2 regions of the Paenibacillus sp. FSL H8-0537 genome follow, and region 1 is predicted to be linked to the other one. Evidence: a T-box and tRNA genes for the amino acid it is inferred to sense, from the RefSeq annotation. Region 1 holds a T-box; the other holds one or more tRNA genes.

Region 1 (8,912 bases):
TACACAGCAATTCAATCAGGCCCCCACAAGGCCGCTTCCATTTCACAACCTCACAACGAAGGAGGTCACCCTATGAAAGTTGGATTTATTGGAACGGGAACGATGGGCAGTCTGCTCATTGAAGCATTAATCGCTTCGGGAGCGCTGGAATCCGATCAAATTTCCGTCAGCAACCGCACTTTCGCCAAAGCACAGGCACTCGCTGACCGCTATGCCGGGCTTCAAGCAGAAGCGAGCAATGCACGTGCCGCATTTGGCAAGGATATTGTGTTTCTTTGCATTAAGCCGCATGAATTTAAAAAGGTCATCGACGACATATCGTCTGTCGTAAGGCCTGAGCAGCTGCTAGTTTCGATTACAAGCCCGGTTCTGCTCTCGCACCTTGAGGAAGTAGTGCCCTGCAAAGTGGCCAAAGTCATTCCGAGCATTACAAATCATGTATGGAGCGGCGCTTCCTTATGTATTTATGGCTCCCGCATCCACAGCGAAGACAAGGAACGACTCGAATCGCTGCTCGCCTTTATCAGCGAGCCGCTGCAAATTGATGAATCCTATACGCGAGTCGTATCGGATCTGTCAAGCTGCGGTCCAGCGTTTATTTCCTGTCTGCTGGAGCAGTTCGTGGACGCAGCGGTTGAAGAGACGGGCATTGACCGCGAGGAAGCGCTCAAGGTGGCCAGCGCCATGCTGCTCGGAACAGGATTGCTCCTGACTGAAGGAGGACTTACGCCAGCTGATGTGCAGGCGCGAGTAGCCGTCCCCGGAGGCATAACCGCACAAGCTCTGAAATTGCTTCGCTGTGAGACCGATGATGTATTCAACCGGCTTATCCGTACGACTCATGCCAAATTCCATGACGATGTCGCCAAAGTTTCCATATCTTTCTACGGAGAAGAGGTGAACGGTCAATAGCTGTTCTTCAGCTAACTGACCGTTCACCTCTTCATGTGGCTACCGTTTAATTGGCAACGATATTGACGATTTTACCTTTTACAGCTACGACCTTGCGGATGGTTTTGCCTGTGATAAGCTCCTGCACCTTACCTAGCTCCTTCGCAAGACGTTCCATTTCGGCTTCATCCGTGTCTGCCGCTATCGACAGGCGCTCAATGATTTTTCCATTAACTTGAACGACGATTTCAACCTCTTGGTCAACCGTCCAAGCCTCTTCCCATACCGGCCAGGACTCATAAGTAATCGTCCCTGTTCCGCCCAGCTTCTCCCACAGCTCTTCCGCAATATGCGGCGCAAGCGGGGACAGCATTTTCACAAAATCAGCCATTGCTTCGCGCGGCAGCACTTCGGTTTTATAAGCTTCATTGACAAAAATCATCAACTGGCTGATTGCCGTGTTAAAACGCAGATGCTCAAAGTCATCGGTTACTTTTTTGATCGTACGGTGCCATGTGCGCTTGAATGCCTCCGTCGTTTCAGCGTCCGAAACTTTCGAACTCAAGCTGCCATCATCACCGATGAACAGGCGCCATACACGGCTTAGGAAACGGAAAGATCCTTCTACGCCGTTCGTGTTCCAAGGCTTCGTTGCTTCCAGCGGCCCCATGAACATTTCATACAAACGCAGCGTGTCTCCGCCGAATTCCGATACAATTTCATCGGGGTTAATGACGTTGCCACGGGATTTGGACATTTTCTCATTGTTCGTGCCCAAAATCATCCCTTGGTTAACGAGCTTATGGAAAGGCTCCTTCGTCTCAACTACGCCAAGATCATACAATACTTTATGCCAGAAGCGCGCATACAGCAGATGAAGCACAGCATGCTCCGCTCCGCCGATATACAGGTCAACCGGAAGCCATTCGCGCTGCTTCTCCAGCGAACAAATTTCCTTGTCGTTTTTCGGATCGATAAAGCGCAGGTAGTACCAGCAGCTGCCCGCCCATTGCGGCATCGTGTTCGTTTCGCGGCGTGCTTTCATGCCCGTTTCCGGATCAATCGTATTGACCCATTCCGTTACATTCGCAAGCGGCGATTCCCCTGTACCCGAAGGCTTAATCGCATCTACATCCGGCAGCAGCAGCGGAAGCTGGTCCTCTGGAACAGGCTTCATTGTGCCATCTTCCAGATGCAAAATTGGAATCGGCTCTCCCCAATAACGCTGGCGGCTGAACAGCCAATCGCGCAGACGGTAGGTCACTTTGCCATGACCGCTGCCTTTTTCTTCGAGGAAGCTAATCATTTTTGCAATCGCCTCTTCATTGTTAAGCCCATTCAGCAAATCGGAATTTACATGCGCACCGTCGCCAGTGTAAGCTTCTTTGGAAATATCTCCGCCTTGCACGACTTCCACAATGGGCAGTCCGAACTGCGTTGCAAATTCCCAGTCGCGCGTATCATGGCCTGGAACAGCCATAATCGCACCTGTGCCATAGCCAGCCAATACATAATCGGCAATCCAGATTGGCGTTTTCTCGCCATTGACCGGATTAATCGCATAAGCACCCGTGAACACGCCGGATTTTTCCTTCGCCAAATCAGTACGCTCCAAATCGCTCTTGCGGGAAGCTGTCAGCTGATAAGCCTCAATAGCTGCCTTTTGATCCGCTGTCGTAATTTGGGCAACCAGCTCATGCTCAGGCGCCAGCACGCAATAAGTAGCACCGAACAAAGTATCCGGACGCGTCGTGAACACAACAAGGTTCGCATCATGGCCCTCAATAGCAAACGTCACTTCGGCGCCTGTAGACTTGCCGATCCAGTTGCGCTGCATATCCTTGATGCTTTCCGTCCAATCAAGCTCCTCCAGATCCTCCAGCAGGCGCTCCGCATATTCGGTAATTTTCAATACCCATTGGCGCATTGGCTTGCGTACAACTGGATGGTTGCCGCGTTCGCTTAGTCCATCAATCACTTCCTCATTGGCAAGCACGGTTCCCAGCGCTTCGCACCAGTTAACCGGAACTTCAGCTACATAAGCAAGGCCTTTGTTATACAGTTGGATGAAAATCCACTGCGTCCATTTATAATAATCCGGGTCAGTCGTACTGAACTCGCGATCCCAGTCGTAGGAAAAGCCGAGCGACTTGATTTGACGACGGAAATTGTCGATATTTTTAAATGTAATCTCACGCGGATGCTGCCCTGTATCCAGTGCATGCTGCTCTGCAGGAAGGCCAAATGCATCCCAGCCCATCGGGTGCAGGACGTTAAAGCCGCGCAGACGCTTGTAACGCGACACGATATCCGTTGCCGTATAGCCTTCCGGATGACCGACGTGCAGGCCAGAACCGGATGGATAAGGGAACATATCGAGTGCATAAAATTTCGGTTTGCCCGCTTCTTCCTTCGTTGCGAACGTCTTGTTCTCATCCCAATATTTTTGCCATTTCGGCTCTACCATCAGTGGATTATAGCCTTGCGGTTGCTGATCTTGACTCATGAATGTTTCCTCCTTAAGCTTGGTAAAGCAAAATTTCAGCGGCTTCCAAACAAAAAAGCTCCCGCCCCTAGCGTATGATCGCTAGGGACGAGAGCTGTCTCCCGTGGTACCACCCTAGTTAGCCCCCGGACATGCTTTGCCGAGTGCTCACTTGTTGCCTTTAACGCAGGCCATACGGTACGCTTGCGCGCACAGCTCCAAGGTGAGATTCATATCGCTGCAGGTCCGGCTTGCACCATCCGCCGGCTCTCTAAGCCATGCCCCGCGATACTACTGCTCCTCATCAACGCCAAATGTGACATTTTAAGAATTAGTTCCGATTATAATGAAGCTTTCGCGCGATGTCAAGAGATAGCCCCTCCGCTACTTCCCTTTTTATTCCAAAAAGTCCATTTATTTTACACTAAAATGAACGATGCGTGAACGACAGTCCTTTTTTGCGAGAAAAAGCATTTCTCCTTGCGGGTTGAAAATCCGCTCTCATTTATCCATGGCATTTGCCCCAAGGAGGGGTATAATAGGAGCAGCAAGCTTTTGCAACCTATTACTATTTTCGGAGGAATCGTTATGATGCGTTTTGTAAGCAACAAACATATAACAGACCCTGCGCTTAATTTGGCGCTGGAAGAATATATTTTACGGTCGCTGCCGCCAGAGGACGATTATTTACTGTTTTATATTAATGAGCCTTCCATTATTATTGGCAAAAACCAAAATACAATGGAAGAAATCAACCCGCGCTATGTAGAGGAAAATAATATCCATGTCGTGCGCCGGCTGTCCGGCGGCGGGGCCGTGTATCATGACGAAGGTAATTTAAATTTCAGCTTCATCATGAGCGACGATGGCCAATCGTTCCATAATTTCAAAAAATTCACCGAGCCTGTCGTAAAGGCACTAGCCGCGCTTGGCGTTCAGGCCGAGCTTACGGGTCGCAACGATATTCAAGTAGGCGAACGAAAAATTTCCGGCAACGCGCAGTTTTCGGCACGGGGCAGAATGTTCAGCCATGGCACCTTGCTGTTTGATTCCGAAATTGAAAATGTCGTATCGGCTTTAAAAGCGAATCCCGAAAAATATGTGTCGAAAGCGACAAAATCGATTCGCAGCCGCGTGGCCAACATTTCCGAGTTTCTTGCAGCACCTATTACAATTGAAGACTTCCGCCAAAGCGTGCTTGCTTCCATTTTTGAAGGCAGTGAGGAAATTCCTTTTTACGAGCTGACTGAGGAACAATGGGCAGATATCCGCGAGCTGGCACAGACGCGATATCGCAACTGGGATTGGAATTATGGCCGGTCGCCAGCATTCAATATGCGCCAGACGAAGCGGATAGAAGGAGCTGGCACATTCGATGTGCGTCTCCAAGTTGAGGAAGGCCTGATTGTGGATGCCGCTGTATATGGCGATTTCTTCGGCCGTGGCGAGAGCAGCGAATTTGCAAAGCAGCTTATTGGCCAGCGTTACGAAGCTGCTGCGCTTGGCAAGCTGCTTGGCGAGATCGATTTAGGCTATTATTTCGGCAAAGTGACGAAGGACGACTTAATGGGCCTGATTTTCGAATAAAAGCAAAAGGCGCCCCGGCTTTCTCTAAGTAAGAGAGCCTAGGGCGCCTTTTATTGCTTCCTAAACCAGACAACAATGCCGTAACCAAGCACAACAGCGACGCTGTTCATGAGTATATCATCGATGTCGAAGCTGCCGCGCCTCGTGAGCATTTGCAGCACTTCCAGCAGCGTAATAAACAGCAGAAACGACAGCAGTGTCTTGCCCAGCCGCAAGCGAAAAACAATTGGAAGCGCGAGGCCAAAAGGTACGAACACGACAATGTTGCCGCCCATATTAATGATCCAATCGCCAAGGTTTATATGATAAAAGTTCGTTACATACAGCTTGATAGTCGAAAACGGAATGATATTATATCGAAGCTCCGCACTGCTGCCCGCCTGCCGGCCAAAGCCAAAAAACATCGCATAAATGAGCCCCATCGTATACACAACGATAAGAGCGGCTGTCACTTTTTGTGCAAAGGAACCGGAATTTCCGCCTGCCTGCTTCAACGTTATCGCCCCTCCACTTCGCCCGGGTTAATGGGACGCCGCTAATTTTTTCACCCGATACCAGTAGTTGTATTGCAGCGTAAAACCCAGCTTGTCATACAAGCGATTAGCCGCCTCATTGGCATGCGTAACGAGCAGATAACTGTGCTCCGCCCCACTTTCCTTGCCCCACTGCAAAATATGCAGCAGAAGCTGCTCGCCAAATCCACGCCTGCGAAAATCTGGTGAGGTCACGACGGCATACAAACCGATATATCCCCGCTCCATAACGCCAATACCGCAAGCCGCCGGCGCTCCCTCTACATAAAGCACAGCAAAGGCCGTCTGGAACGGCGGTGATGCAAACATATTTTTCAGCGTCTCCCGCTCATCAGCCGTGTGCTTCGCCATCGACGTATAAGCTTCCAGCCAAGCTTCGCTTAAAAAAGGATCTATGCGAACGTCCAGCCCGCCAGCCGGTTTGCGCATTTGATTAAGGGAAGCCGTCTTGACGTAAACTGGGTCTATCTTGTCATAGCCGCGCAGCGCGAGCGTCTTATCCAGCTCCGGCGGCTGGGAGAAAGGCGTGATTTTATAGGCCGTATCCAGTCCATGCGCCGTATAAAAAGCTTCGCCATAGGCGATTTTACGCGACAGCTCTTCCCCACTGCAGGCTGCTGGCACAATGGAGTTTGACCGTTTTGTATAGCCGTTCGCCAGACGGAGCTGCCACCCCTCATACATGAGCACCTGCAGCGCAGGCCAAGCATTCATCGATAGCTCCTCCAGCTTGAGCTGAAGCCGCTCCTCCGAGGATGAATCTATTGCAGCGCTGTCCAGAAGCTGCTTAATCTGTGCCATATGATGCCGGTCATGCGCGATAAAATCGGTCAAATACGCCTGCAGGCGGAAGGGATGCCCCTCGCTATCTATGTATTCAGCCGCATATTGCTGCTCCGGCAAAGCTTGAATGAGCCCCACAATCGCTTCACGATCCTGAATCGTCTGCCTGATCAGCTTGGCAATTGAAGTATAGCGACCATATAAACGGGCATTTTCATTAAAAGCATTATAATCCAAATGCTTGAGCGTCAGCACCTGCTGCTGACCCAATCTCTCAATTGCTGTCGTGAGAAAATAACGATCCCAAAGCGCAATATGAGCGACGACTTCGCGAACAGACCATTTTCCCGGAGCCAAGCTTAGCTCCCATACTGCTTCCTCCTGCTGCTCCAACGTCTCCACAAATGTAATCCATTCCTGAAAATACTTAAGCAACTGCTGTTTTCCCTGCTCCTGCTCCATGTACCGCTCTCCCTCGCTTCGCTTTCCCCATATGTGAGCTTACTTTTATAATTCATTCCATTAAACTCGTAAAATCGAAATCTCATATTCGGCATGATATATGATAGGTTTTGCCCTCTAATCGAAGCCAAACAGCCGCCCTGACGGCGGCACATGCCATTCCATTAATCATATATCCATTAAAGCAATTTAAAGCGGGTTATTTGGTCAAGCTGCTGCTCCGCCATTAAAATCGGACGCTGCTTCGGCCCAAACAAATCAAAATGCGGATAGCTGTCGCGGTAGTGAATATACCGGGGATCGAGCCCATAAGACATACACCACTGTGCCAGCTTGTCTATATTCGAGCAGCCTACCTTCGTTACTGTCTTCATAGCCGGAAAGCGCGGGTCCAGCCAATAATGCGTCAAAAAAGCGATTTCGCCGCTCTGCACCCGTTCCTTCCAAACATTCATTTCGGTTCTGGATATGCCGAATGCCACTCGTCCATCTCCTTATTCCCCTGGTAAAATATGCTTAACACGGCCCACTTGCCCATCCGTCAGCCGAACTTTAATGCCGTGCGGATGCGTACCGGAATTCGTCAGCAAATCCTTGACGATGCCTCTCGTCAGCTTGCCCGTACGCTGATCCTGCTTTAGCACAATATCGACCTGCTGGCCCGGCTTGACCGCCGCGCGATTCGTTCCGTTCATGCGTTACCCTTCCTTTTCAAAAAAGCGTGGTGAACCAAAGTGTGCACTTGATTAAGACTTTTTCAAAATATAAGCAGTTACAAGTTTAACCCTTATAATGGACTTATATTTCTCGGATTGAAACGCGCTCCGCCGCCAAAAGATGGCGACAGCCGTTTCACCTTGAAATATAGGAAAGAATATCCTAACGTTTTTCTTTCTCTATATTTCTCGGATTGAAACGCGCTGCGCCGCCAAAAGATGGCGACAGCCGGTTCACCTTGCCATATGCTATACTTTTCTTTCAAAATAGCATAGCATATGTACAGGAAAGATGCACATGATGGGTACAACCTGTTATACTTAACACCAAACGATGTTTTATGAAATGAGGAAATTGTCTAATGTCAACTGATTTTACTGCAATGGGCGTCATGCCGGAGCTGGCCTCGCGTCTCCATGAGAACGGAATTACCGAGCCAACACCGGTTCAAAAAAAATCAATTCCCGTGCTGCTTGCGGGACAAGACGTCATTGCCCAAGCTCAAACCGGAACAGGCAAAACGCTTGCCTTTGCCTTGCCTATATTGCAGCGCATTCAAGTGCACAAGGAACAGGTGCAGGCGCTTATTTTGACTCCAACCCGCGAGCTCGCCATTCAAATTACGAGCGAGCTTACGAAGCTTGCTCCGACTGTTGGCGCTACGGTGCTAGCCGCTTACGGCGGACAAGATGTTGTCGCACAAATTCGCAAGCTGAACAACGCTCCCCATATCGTTGTTGCAACACCTGGTCGTTTGCTTGACCATATTCGCCGGGAGACGATCAACCTGGGCAAGCTGAAAATGCTCGTGCTGGATGAGGCTGACCAAATGCTGCATATGGGCTTCCTGCCGGAAGTCGAGAACATTATCGCGCATATGCCTAGAGCCCGCCAGACGATGCTGTTTTCGGCTACGATGCCGGAAGCGATTAAGCGCCTTGCTGCGAACTATATGAATACGCCAGTCGATATTCGTATTCAAAGCACGCATGTGACGCTCGACAACATTAAGCAATTCGTCATCGAAACAACGGATCGCGGACGTGAACGTGCCGTTATGCAGCTCATTGAGCAGCATAACCCATATTTGGCCGTTATTTTCTGCCGGACGAAGGTGCGGGCCAAAAAACTGAATGCTGCTTTGCAGGATAATGGCATTCCTTCGGACGAGCTGCATGGCGATTTGACGCAAGCGAAGCGCGAGCAGGTCATGAAGCGTTTCCGCGATGCCAAGCTGCAAATTCTCGTCGCAACGGATGTCGCTGCGCGCGGACTTGATGTAGAAGGCGTTACTCATGTGTACAACTTTGATGTGCCGCAGGATTCGGAAATTTATATTCACCGTATCGGCCGTACAGGCCGTGCAGGTCATCAAGGTACAGCAGTAACTCTCTCTTCACCGCATGATCGCGGCGCAGTTGCTCATATCGAGCGCAGCATTGATGCTTCCCTGC
Region 2 (8,912 bases), 1.0 Mb from region 1:
AGTAACGAAAAGACAAGTGAGAATCTTGTCCGCCGAAAGCCTAAGGGTTCCTGAGGAAGGCTCGTCCACTCAGGGTAAGTCGGGACCTAACGCGAGGCCGAAAGGCGTAGTGGAAGGACAACAGGTTCAAATTCCTGTACCACCGTAAACCGTTATGAGCAATGGGATGACGCAGAAGGGCAGTGACGCGGACTGATGGAATAGTCCGTCCAAGCAGTGAGGCTGATGAGTAGGCAAATCCGCTCATCGTGAAGGCTGGGCTGTGATGGGGAGCGAAAATTATAGTAGCGAAGGTCATGCACTCCGGCTGCCGAGAAAAGTCTCTAGCCAGGTGAAGGTGCCCGTACCGCAAACCGACACAGGTAGGCGAGCAGAGCATGCTAAGGCGCGCGGAAGAACTCTCGTTAAGGAACTCGGCAAAATGACCCCGTAACTTCGGGAGAAGGGGTACCTCGGTAGGGTGAATAGCCCGAGGGGGTCGCAGTGAAAAGGCCCAAGCGACTGTTTAGCAAAAACACAGGTCTGTGCGAAGCCGTAAGGCGAAGTATACGGGCTGACGCCTGCCCGGTGCTGGAAGGTTAAGGGGAGCGGTTAGGAGCAATCCGAAGCTGTGAACCGAAGCCCCAGTAAACGGCGGCCGTAACTATAACGGTCCTAAGGTAGCGAAATTCCTTGTCAGGTAAATTCTGACCCGCACGAATGGCGTAACGACTTGGGCGCTGTCTCAACGAGAGATCCGGTGAAATTTTAATACCTGTGAAGATGCAGGTTACCCGCGACAAGACGGAAAGACCCCATGGAGCTTTACTGTAACTTGATATTGAACTTTGGTACGATCTGTACAGGATAGGTGGGAGCCATTGAAGCATGAGCGCCAGCTTGTGTGAAGGCGACGTTGGGATACCACCCTGATCGTATCGGAGTTCTAACCTAGGACCATGAAACTGGTTCGGGGACCGTGTCAGGTGGACAGTTTGACTGGGGCGGTCGCCTCCTAAAATGTAACGGAGGCGCCCAAAGGTTCCCTCAGAATGGTTGGAAATCATTCGGAGAGTGCAAAGGCATAAGGGAGCTTGACTGCGAGACCTACAAGTCGAGCAGGGACGAAAGTCGGGCTTAGTGATCCGGTGGTACCGAATGGAAGGGCCATCGCTCAACGGATAAAAGCTACCCTGGGGATAACAGGCTTATCTCCCCCAAGAGTCCACATCGACGGGGAGGTTTGGCACCTCGATGTCGGCTCATCGCATCCTGGGGCTGAAGTAGGTCCCAAGGGTTGGGCTGTTCGCCCATTAAAGCGGTACGCGAGCTGGGTTCAGAACGTCGTGAGACAGTTCGGTCCCTATCTGTCGCGGGCGCAGGAAATTTGAGAGGAGCTGTCCTTAGTACGAGAGGACCGGGATGGACGTACCGCTGGTGTACCAGTTGTTCCGCCAGGAGCACCGCTGGGTAGCCAAGTACGGACGGGATAAGCGCTGAAAGCATCTAAGCGCGAAGCCCCCCTCAAGATGAGATTTCCCAATTTAGTAAGACCCCTTGAAGACGACGAGGTTGATAGGTTCGGGGTGGAAGCGCAGCAATGCGTGCAGCTGACGAATACTAATCGGTCGAGGGCTTATCCTAACAACACGCTAAAGTTTCAGACTTTGTCTTTCGCATCCAGTTTTCAAGGTAGCAATACCTTGTATGTTACGCTTTATATTCCCTGATAGCTCAGTTGGTAGAGCACTCGACTGTTAATCGAGTTGTCACAGGTTCGAGTCCTGTTCGGGGAGCCATTATAGAGAGGTGTCCGAGTGGTCGAAGGAGCACGATTGGAAATCGTGTAGGCTCTAACCGGGTCTCGAGGGTTCGAATCCCTTCCTCTCTGCCATACTTACTTAAAGTATGTTGGTTGAATTTTAAGATGGCCCGTTGGTCAAGTGGTTAAGACACCTCCCTTTCACGGAGGTAACAGGGGTTCGAGTCCCCTACGGGTCACCAAAAAACTTTTAAAAAGAACTTGCAAAAAGATTAAAAAAGTGTTAAGATATAAAAGTCGCTTAAACAACATGGAGGCTTAGCTCAGCTGGGAGAGCATCTGCCTTACAAGCAGAGGGTCGGGGGTTCGATCCCCTCAGCCTCCACCATATTGCTTTTACGATGACGCGGGGTGGAGCAGCCCGGTAGCTCGTCGGGCTCATAACCCGAAGGCCGCAGGTTCAAATCCTGCCCCCGCAACCAAACTTTACCTTCGGAATGATCCGAGAATATGATGTGGAGCTGTGGTGTAGAGGCCTAACATGCCTGCCTGTCACGCAGGAGACCGCGAGTTCGAATCTCGTCAGCTCCGCCATTTAAAACATCTGGCTCGGTAGCTCAGTCGGTAGAGCAGAGGACTGAAAATCCTCGTGTCGGCGGTTCGATTCCGTCCCGAGCCACCATTAAGATGATAGTTGAATGAAAGAATGTACCATGCCGTTGTAGCTCAACTGGTAGAGCAACTGACTTGTAATCAGTAGGTTGGGGGTTCAAGTCCTCTCGACGGCACCACTTATGGAGGATTAGCGAAGTGGCTAAACGCGGCAGACTGTAAATCTGTTCCTTCGGGTTCGGTGGTTCGAATCCATCATCCTCCACCAGTTTTTAGGGGCATAGTTTAAGGGTAGAACAACGGTCTCCAAAACCGTTGGTGTGGGTTCAATTCCTGCTGCCCCTGCCAATCAAAACAGAACAATATAATATGGCGGTCGTGGCGAAGTGGTTAACGCATCGGTTTGTGGATCCGACATTCGGGGGTTCAATTCCCCTCGATCGCCCCATTATTGTTCAATTTAAAAAATACTTAATTGTTGGGGATTAGCCAAGCGGTAAGGCAACGGACTTTGACTCCGTCATTCTCAGGTTCGATCCCTGAATCCCCAGCCATTCTTTTGCGGACGTGGCTCAGTGGTAGAGCATCGCCTTGCCAAGGCGAGGGTCGCGAGTTCGAATCTCGTCGTCCGCTCCATCTTTATGGCGCCATAGCCAAGTGGTAAGGCAGAGCTCTGCAAAAGCTCTACCCCCAGTTCGAGTCTGGGTGGCGCCTCCACAATTTCATAGTTTGTGCCCTTAGCTCAGCTGGATAGAGCGTTTGACTACGAATCAAAAGGCCAGGAGTTCGAATCTCTTAGGGCACGCCATTATTCTTTAAAACGCCGGCGTGGCGGAATGGCAGACGCGCGCGACTCAAAATCGTGAGGGAAACCGTGGAGGTTCGAGTCCTCTCGCCGGCATATAAGCAAGTTGTTGAAACGCTGATCACATTATATGTGATCAGCGTTTTTCGTTATGAAATTAGAAGGAAGCAGTTTGATTTGTTAACCATTTGACGGTTTATTATTTTAGTGGTAATCTGTAGACACAAAAAGCCAAAAAACTTGTTTGGTAATGTTTCACTATAAGTGGTCAAAACATTTAGGCTAGTGAAGCAGGTTGCCTATTTATTTGTATAGTTTTTTGGTTTTTTGTGTATTTTATAACCTATAAAAGCAAAGGAGCTGTTTGAAGATGAAAGATACAATAAGCAAAGCTATGTCACTGGCAATGGGGATCGCTGTTACCGGCAAGGAGCAGGTGGAAAAAACGATTGATGAATTGGTGCAGAAAGGGCAGGTTAGTAAAGAAGAATCCAAAACTTTAACCGATACACTTGTTAAAAAAGGGGAAGAGCTGCGTGAGCAGATTGAAGCCATGGCGCAGGAACGAGTAAGAGCTATTTTAAGTGAAGGGAAAATAGCTACCCGCGAGGATATCGAGCGACTTGAAAAACGGCTGGATGCACTTGAGCAGAAAGAGCAAAGCGCGGATTGACAGGGGGCTACACGATTGCAGCACGGAAAACGGATTAGGCAGTTACAGCGTTATCGAACAATTGTTACTGCGATAGCACGAAACGGGCTGGGATATGTATCAGATGGTATCGGAGCCAGGGATAGATTGAGGTTTATACGCAAACCGGAGCAAGAAGAGATTCAAACTAAAAGCGTTGGCGAACGCATTCGGACATTGCTGGAGGAATTAGGCCCAACCTTTGTTAAACTGGGACAAATTGCAAGCACGCGTCCAGATTTAATTCCGGCAAATATTTTGGTTGAATTAGAACGTTTGCAAGACCATGTGCCTGCATTCCCATATGAGGAAGTAACCCAAATTATTGAAGCAGAGCTTGGTGATACGATTGAAAATTTGTTTTTGAACTTTTCCATTACACCGATTGCAGCGGCCTCCATTGGCCAAGTTCATCGGGCTACGCTGCGGGATGGAGCAGAGGTTGTCGTTAAGGTTCAGCGTCCTGGCATTCAAAAGCTGGTTGAAACGGATTTGAATATTTTAGCGGATGTGGCTAAATTGGGTGAAGGGGCTTTTGAGTTTGCCCAGCACTATCGTCTAATTGAGATTGTTGAGGAACTGAGCAAAGCGTTCCGTCAGGAAATGGACTATACAATGGAAGCGCATAGTGCAGAGAAATTTATTGCCTATAGCAAGAAGCTGCCGTATATTTTTGTACCTTCGGTACATTGGGAATATAGTACGAAGCGTGTAATGACGACAGACTATGTAAACGGAGTGAAGCTTTCGGATAGGCAGCAGCTTAAACGAATGGGACTAGATAATAAGCGGCTTGCGGAACGGCTGGCAACGGCGATTTTTCATCAGGTTCTAGTCGATGGCTTCTTCCATGGGGATCCGCATCCTGGCAATGTCATGGCGCTTCCTGACGGCCGACTGGCGCTAATTGATTTTGGAATGGTAGGGCGGTTATCTCCCGGTACGAAAAAACATTTTGCTTCGCTTGTAATCGCCCTGCGCAATCAAAGCTCTAAGGGCGTCATTCGAGCCATTTCGTATATGGGAGTTATTCCTGATGAGGTGGATCAGAGCAAATTATATGCTGATGTGGATGAAATGCGGGAGAAGTATTATCAGGTGCCGCTCAATCAGATAAGTCTTGGAACAGCTATTGGAGATTTATTTATGGTTGCCAACCGACATCATATTCGAATTCCATCGGAATTAACGCTGCTCGGCAAATCCTTGCTTACGATGGAAGGGGTGGCGGTTGCGCTTGATCCGGAAATTAAAATTTTTGATATTGCTGAGCCATTCGGTAAAAAGCTATTTGTAGAGCAATTGGACCCAAGGGAGATATGGAGAGGGCTGCTGGAAGAAGCACCAGATTATTTCAAGCTGATCAGCGACATTCCGGTCACTTTGAAGCAGCTTTCTCTCGTCGTACGGAAGGGTAAACTGCGGATGGAAGTGGAATCACCTCAGCTTGACACACTCATGAAAAAAATGGATCGGATCAGCAACCAGCTGTCATTCAGTATTGTCTTGCTTGCGCTTAGTTTAGTGATGGTTGGCTTAATTGTGGGTGCTGCCTTAAACCACTCCCAAACGCTGTTTTGGGGACTACCTGTTATAGAAATCGGCTTTGGTGTTACCTTGGCTATGTTTATTTGGCTGATCTATGCGATTATCCGCTCTGGGCGTTTCTGACAACAGGATGTCCCGAATAACGGCAAGCTGTTGCCTTGGAACGCTTGTTGACGGAACGATGAGGGGATGTTAACATTAAGCCGCAAACCAGCCAAAGCTAGACAGACAAGATGCAACCAGCTGCTGGCTGAAAATAGGGGTGGATTTATGGGGCTTACGAAACGCCGATTACAATTTCTGGACCAGCTGATGGAATTGTATCAACGCACTTCATTACCGATACATTATGAGACGTTAGCGAAAGCTTTAGGCGTAAGCAAATGGACAGCCTATGACATGCTGAAGGAAATAGAGAAGCTGGGTTTTGTATCGCGCAGCTACGAGGTTAATGATAAAGAAACAGGAAGGTCACAGGTTGTGTTTGCGCCAACAGTCAAGGCGGCGGAGCTTTTTCGCCAGGAACGTTCTGACTTGGTTAATCCTGGAGACTGGGAGGCAACTGCAAGTTCGATTAAGCAATTGCTCAGCGGCAAGAACCATTTGAACATCAATGAGCTGCTTAGAAAAATATTGGATGGCATTCCTAGCAAAGCGATCCATATTGAATTTTGCGGCTACATCATTGGGCTGCTGCTAGCCTATTTGAAGAAGCTTGGAGGCAAGTCGGAGAGTGTCATTCACCTGCTTGTTAATAAAACGCCGAATGACCATTCCGGGCTGCTCGTATTTGTTGGAACGGTTTTGGGTACGGTCATCCAAACCGTTCAAGAGGAGCTAGGCAAAGAGATTACGGAGCTGGTATCGGAGTTCGTAAATATGATCCAGAATCTTTCTAATAAAGAACAAAAGTTGTTGTCCGAGTTCGTCAAGGAGGCACTGGCTTAATGCAAGCAGCTTCATCTTTGATCGAGAGCTACGGTTACGATATTTCGCTAGAGATTATCGGCTTGCAGCTCTTATCCCTTTAGCTCAGAAATGCCGCCTGATGCGGAGCAAGATGGCGTGTTGGAGTGCCATACTGCCCGCATCAGGCGGCATTTGCTGGGCTATTTTTGCATAGAAGTTAATTGGCTATAAGACCATGTTTGAAGCAGCTAATACCATGCTCTAAACAGACGTTAGCCTAGACCGCCCATAACGGGATGGGGAACGTAAGGCTCCTCCAAAGTGGCGATTTCCTCGGCTGTTAATTTAACATCCAAGGCGGCTACAGCATCCGTCAAATGATGGGGCTTCGTTGCACCGACGATTGGCGCGGTAATCGAGTCTTTTTGCAGCACCCAGGCAAGCGCGACCTGCGCTCTAGGGATTTCACGTTTTTCAGCGATATCAGCTACTTTAAGGGCGATTTTTCGATCGGCTTCCGCCATTTGGGCATACAAGGTTTTACCGAACTCATCTGTCTTTGAGCGTTCGCTTTCTTGCTCCCAATCCCGGGTCAGGCGGCCGCGGGCAAGCGGACTCCAAGGAATGACACCGATGCCGTCCGATTTGCAAAGGGGTAGCATCTCCCGTTCTTCTTCGCGGTAAAGCAGGTTTACATAGTTTTGCATCGAGACGAAGCGGGTCCAGCCGTTCCGCTCCGCAGCCTGCTGCATTTTCATAAACTGCCAGGCATACATGGAGGACGCACCGATATAGCGGGCTTTTCCGGCTTTTACAACGTCGTGGAGCGCTTCCATCGTTTCTTCAATCGGCGTACCATTGTCAAAGCGATGAATTTGATACAAATCAATGTAGTCAGTGCCGAGCCGCTGTAAGCTGTGATCAACCTCCGCCATAATCGCTTTACGCGAGAGGCCTGCACCATTAGCGCCGGGGCGCATGCGGCCGTGAACCTTGGTTGCGATGACGACGTCGTCGCGGCTCGCGAAATCTTTTAACGCCCGGCCGACGATTTCTTCGCTTGTCCCATCAGAATAAACGTTTGCCGTATCAAAAAAATTAAAACCGAGCTCAAGCGCCTGCTTAATATACGTCCTGCTCGTATCCTTGCCTAGCGACCATGGATGCGTTCCACGATCAGGAGCCCCATAGGTCATGCAGCCAAGCACAAGCCGGGATACTTCCAGGCCTGTTCGTCCAAGTTTAGTAAATTCCATGTTCCATTTAGCTCCTCTCGGATTAGAAAATCGTTTCCTTTGAAAAAAGACCATTTTCCAAAGGAGGCATCGCTAGGCAGCTCCAGTGGAAAACGGTCTTATGTTGGTTCGTTTAGAAATGATTCCAGAACGTAACGTCATTAACATCCAGACGGGTAGTCGGATGACCAGCCTCTGAAGCTTTGCCAAGGGCAATCAGCATGACATTCGTATAGTTTTCAGGCACATTCATGAGCTCGCGGAATTGCGCTACATTGTAACCAGCCATTGGTACGGTATCGAAGCCTTTGGCACGCGCAGCCAGCATCAGCTGCATCGACACAAGTCCGCCGTCAACGAGCACAGAGGAGAGCAGGCGTTCAGCAGGAGCACTCGCGTAGAAGCCCGTCATATTCGTTCTGAGCTTATCTGCTGCTTCGCGGGTCATATAACCAGCTTCAATCGATTTTTCATAAATGCGCTCGGCATGTTTATAAAACTCCAAATCGGCCATAACGGCAATGACAGCAGACGAAGTCACAACCTGCTCTTGGTTAAAAGCAATAGGAAGCAGCTTTTGCTTCGTTTCCTGATCGGTAATGACTAGAAAACGCCAAGGCTGAAGATTGCTTCCAGACGGTGCAAGAACCGCATCAGCAATAATAGCTTGAATTTCTTCCTGCGTCATTTTAAAAGCCCGATCGTATTTGCGAACCGAACGGCGCTCGCGGATAACCGTGCTGAATGAACTTTCGGAATTAGACAAAAATGACACTCCTCTTTGCAGATCTGTTGCGTTCAGCATTCGGCAAACCATGCCAAAAAAGAACGATGAACTGTACTATTTTTATGTACAGTATAATTGTCGGCAGAGCCGATTGTCAATTGTTATTCCAAACCGTTCTCTGCACGGATTTTGTACAGGCCATGAACGAGCGGATCTGCTGGATCGCGATTCATTAAATGAAGCGTGAGCAAGTAGGCGAAAGGCATCGCACATACATTGTTGCCTTCCGTAATTGCAGGGAATCCGGCTTCGATAACCGGCCCAATTTGCTCATTCATGTCCAAATCTACATAAACCTGCTCAGGACTAAATTCTTCCCGAACCGACTTAGCGCAATGCGGCACGATATATTCATCGATCAGCTTCTTGGCTTCGTCTTCGGACTGTGGAGGTGTCTGAAGCGGCTTGCTGACACCGCTATCAATCATATCGATATAGAAGGAAGCGAGCCACTGGCTTGCCCTCTCAGCATCCTTATGCTTCTCAAGCAATTCATTAATAAAGAAGCCGCAAGCATACTCCTTATCGCTATCCGCCTCTTTCAAGCGGTAGGCAAACAGGGGCCCGTAGTTGGGATTGTTAGT

What was found. The T-box of region 1 lies ahead of leuS (leucine--tRNA ligase). A T-box ahead of a tRNA ligase gene usually reads a tRNA of that ligase, here a tRNA-Leu.
Region 2: it encodes a tRNA-Leu, which carries the amino acid that the T-box ahead of leuS (leucine--tRNA ligase) is inferred to sense. The anticodon was not compared.

Annotation. Positions count from the first base shown of each region.
Region 1 is NZ_CP150290.1:4,534,087-4,542,998, forward strand. It holds gene comER (late competence protein ComER) at 73-912, shown strand; gene leuS (leucine--tRNA ligase) at 959-3,397, opposite strand; T-box leader at 3,478-3,693, opposite strand; gene MHB80_RS19055 (lipoate--protein ligase) at 3,968-4,963, shown strand; gene MHB80_RS19060 (VanZ family protein) at 5,014-5,457, opposite strand; gene MHB80_RS19065 (GNAT family N-acetyltransferase) at 5,485-6,741, opposite strand; gene MHB80_RS19070 (hypothetical protein) at 6,921-7,223, opposite strand; gene MHB80_RS19075 (YwbE family protein) at 7,236-7,436, opposite strand; gene MHB80_RS19080 (DEAD/DEAH box helicase) at 7,820-8,912, shown strand, end outside.
Region 2 is NZ_CP150290.1:5,562,237-5,571,148, reverse strand. It holds rRNA gene MHB80_RS23635 (23S ribosomal RNA) at 1-1,623, shown strand, start outside; tRNA gene MHB80_RS23630 (tRNA-Asn) at 1,703-1,778, shown strand; tRNA gene MHB80_RS23625 (tRNA-Ser) at 1,783-1,873, shown strand; tRNA gene MHB80_RS23620 (tRNA-Glu) at 1,909-1,983, shown strand; tRNA gene MHB80_RS23615 (tRNA-Val) at 2,054-2,129, shown strand; tRNA gene MHB80_RS23610 (tRNA-Met) at 2,147-2,223, shown strand; tRNA gene MHB80_RS23605 (tRNA-Asp) at 2,259-2,335, shown strand; tRNA gene MHB80_RS23600 (tRNA-Phe) at 2,348-2,423, shown strand; tRNA gene MHB80_RS23595 (tRNA-Thr) at 2,457-2,532, shown strand; tRNA gene MHB80_RS23590 (tRNA-Tyr) at 2,538-2,621, shown strand; tRNA gene MHB80_RS23585 (tRNA-Trp) at 2,628-2,701, shown strand; tRNA gene MHB80_RS23580 (tRNA-His) at 2,726-2,801, shown strand; tRNA gene MHB80_RS23575 (tRNA-Gln) at 2,833-2,907, shown strand; tRNA gene MHB80_RS23570 (tRNA-Gly) at 2,915-2,989, shown strand; tRNA gene MHB80_RS23565 (tRNA-Cys) at 2,997-3,070, shown strand; tRNA gene MHB80_RS23560 (tRNA-Arg) at 3,085-3,161, shown strand; tRNA gene MHB80_RS23555 (tRNA-Leu) at 3,176-3,254, shown strand; gene MHB80_RS23550 (hypothetical protein) at 3,529-3,831, shown strand; gene MHB80_RS23545 (AarF/ABC1/UbiB kinase family protein) at 3,847-5,520, shown strand; gene MHB80_RS23540 (MarR family transcriptional regulator) at 5,668-6,345, shown strand; gene MHB80_RS23535 (aldo/keto reductase) at 6,579-7,562, opposite strand; gene MHB80_RS23530 (nitroreductase family protein) at 7,675-8,307, opposite strand; gene MHB80_RS23525 (hypothetical protein) at 8,430-8,912, opposite strand, start outside.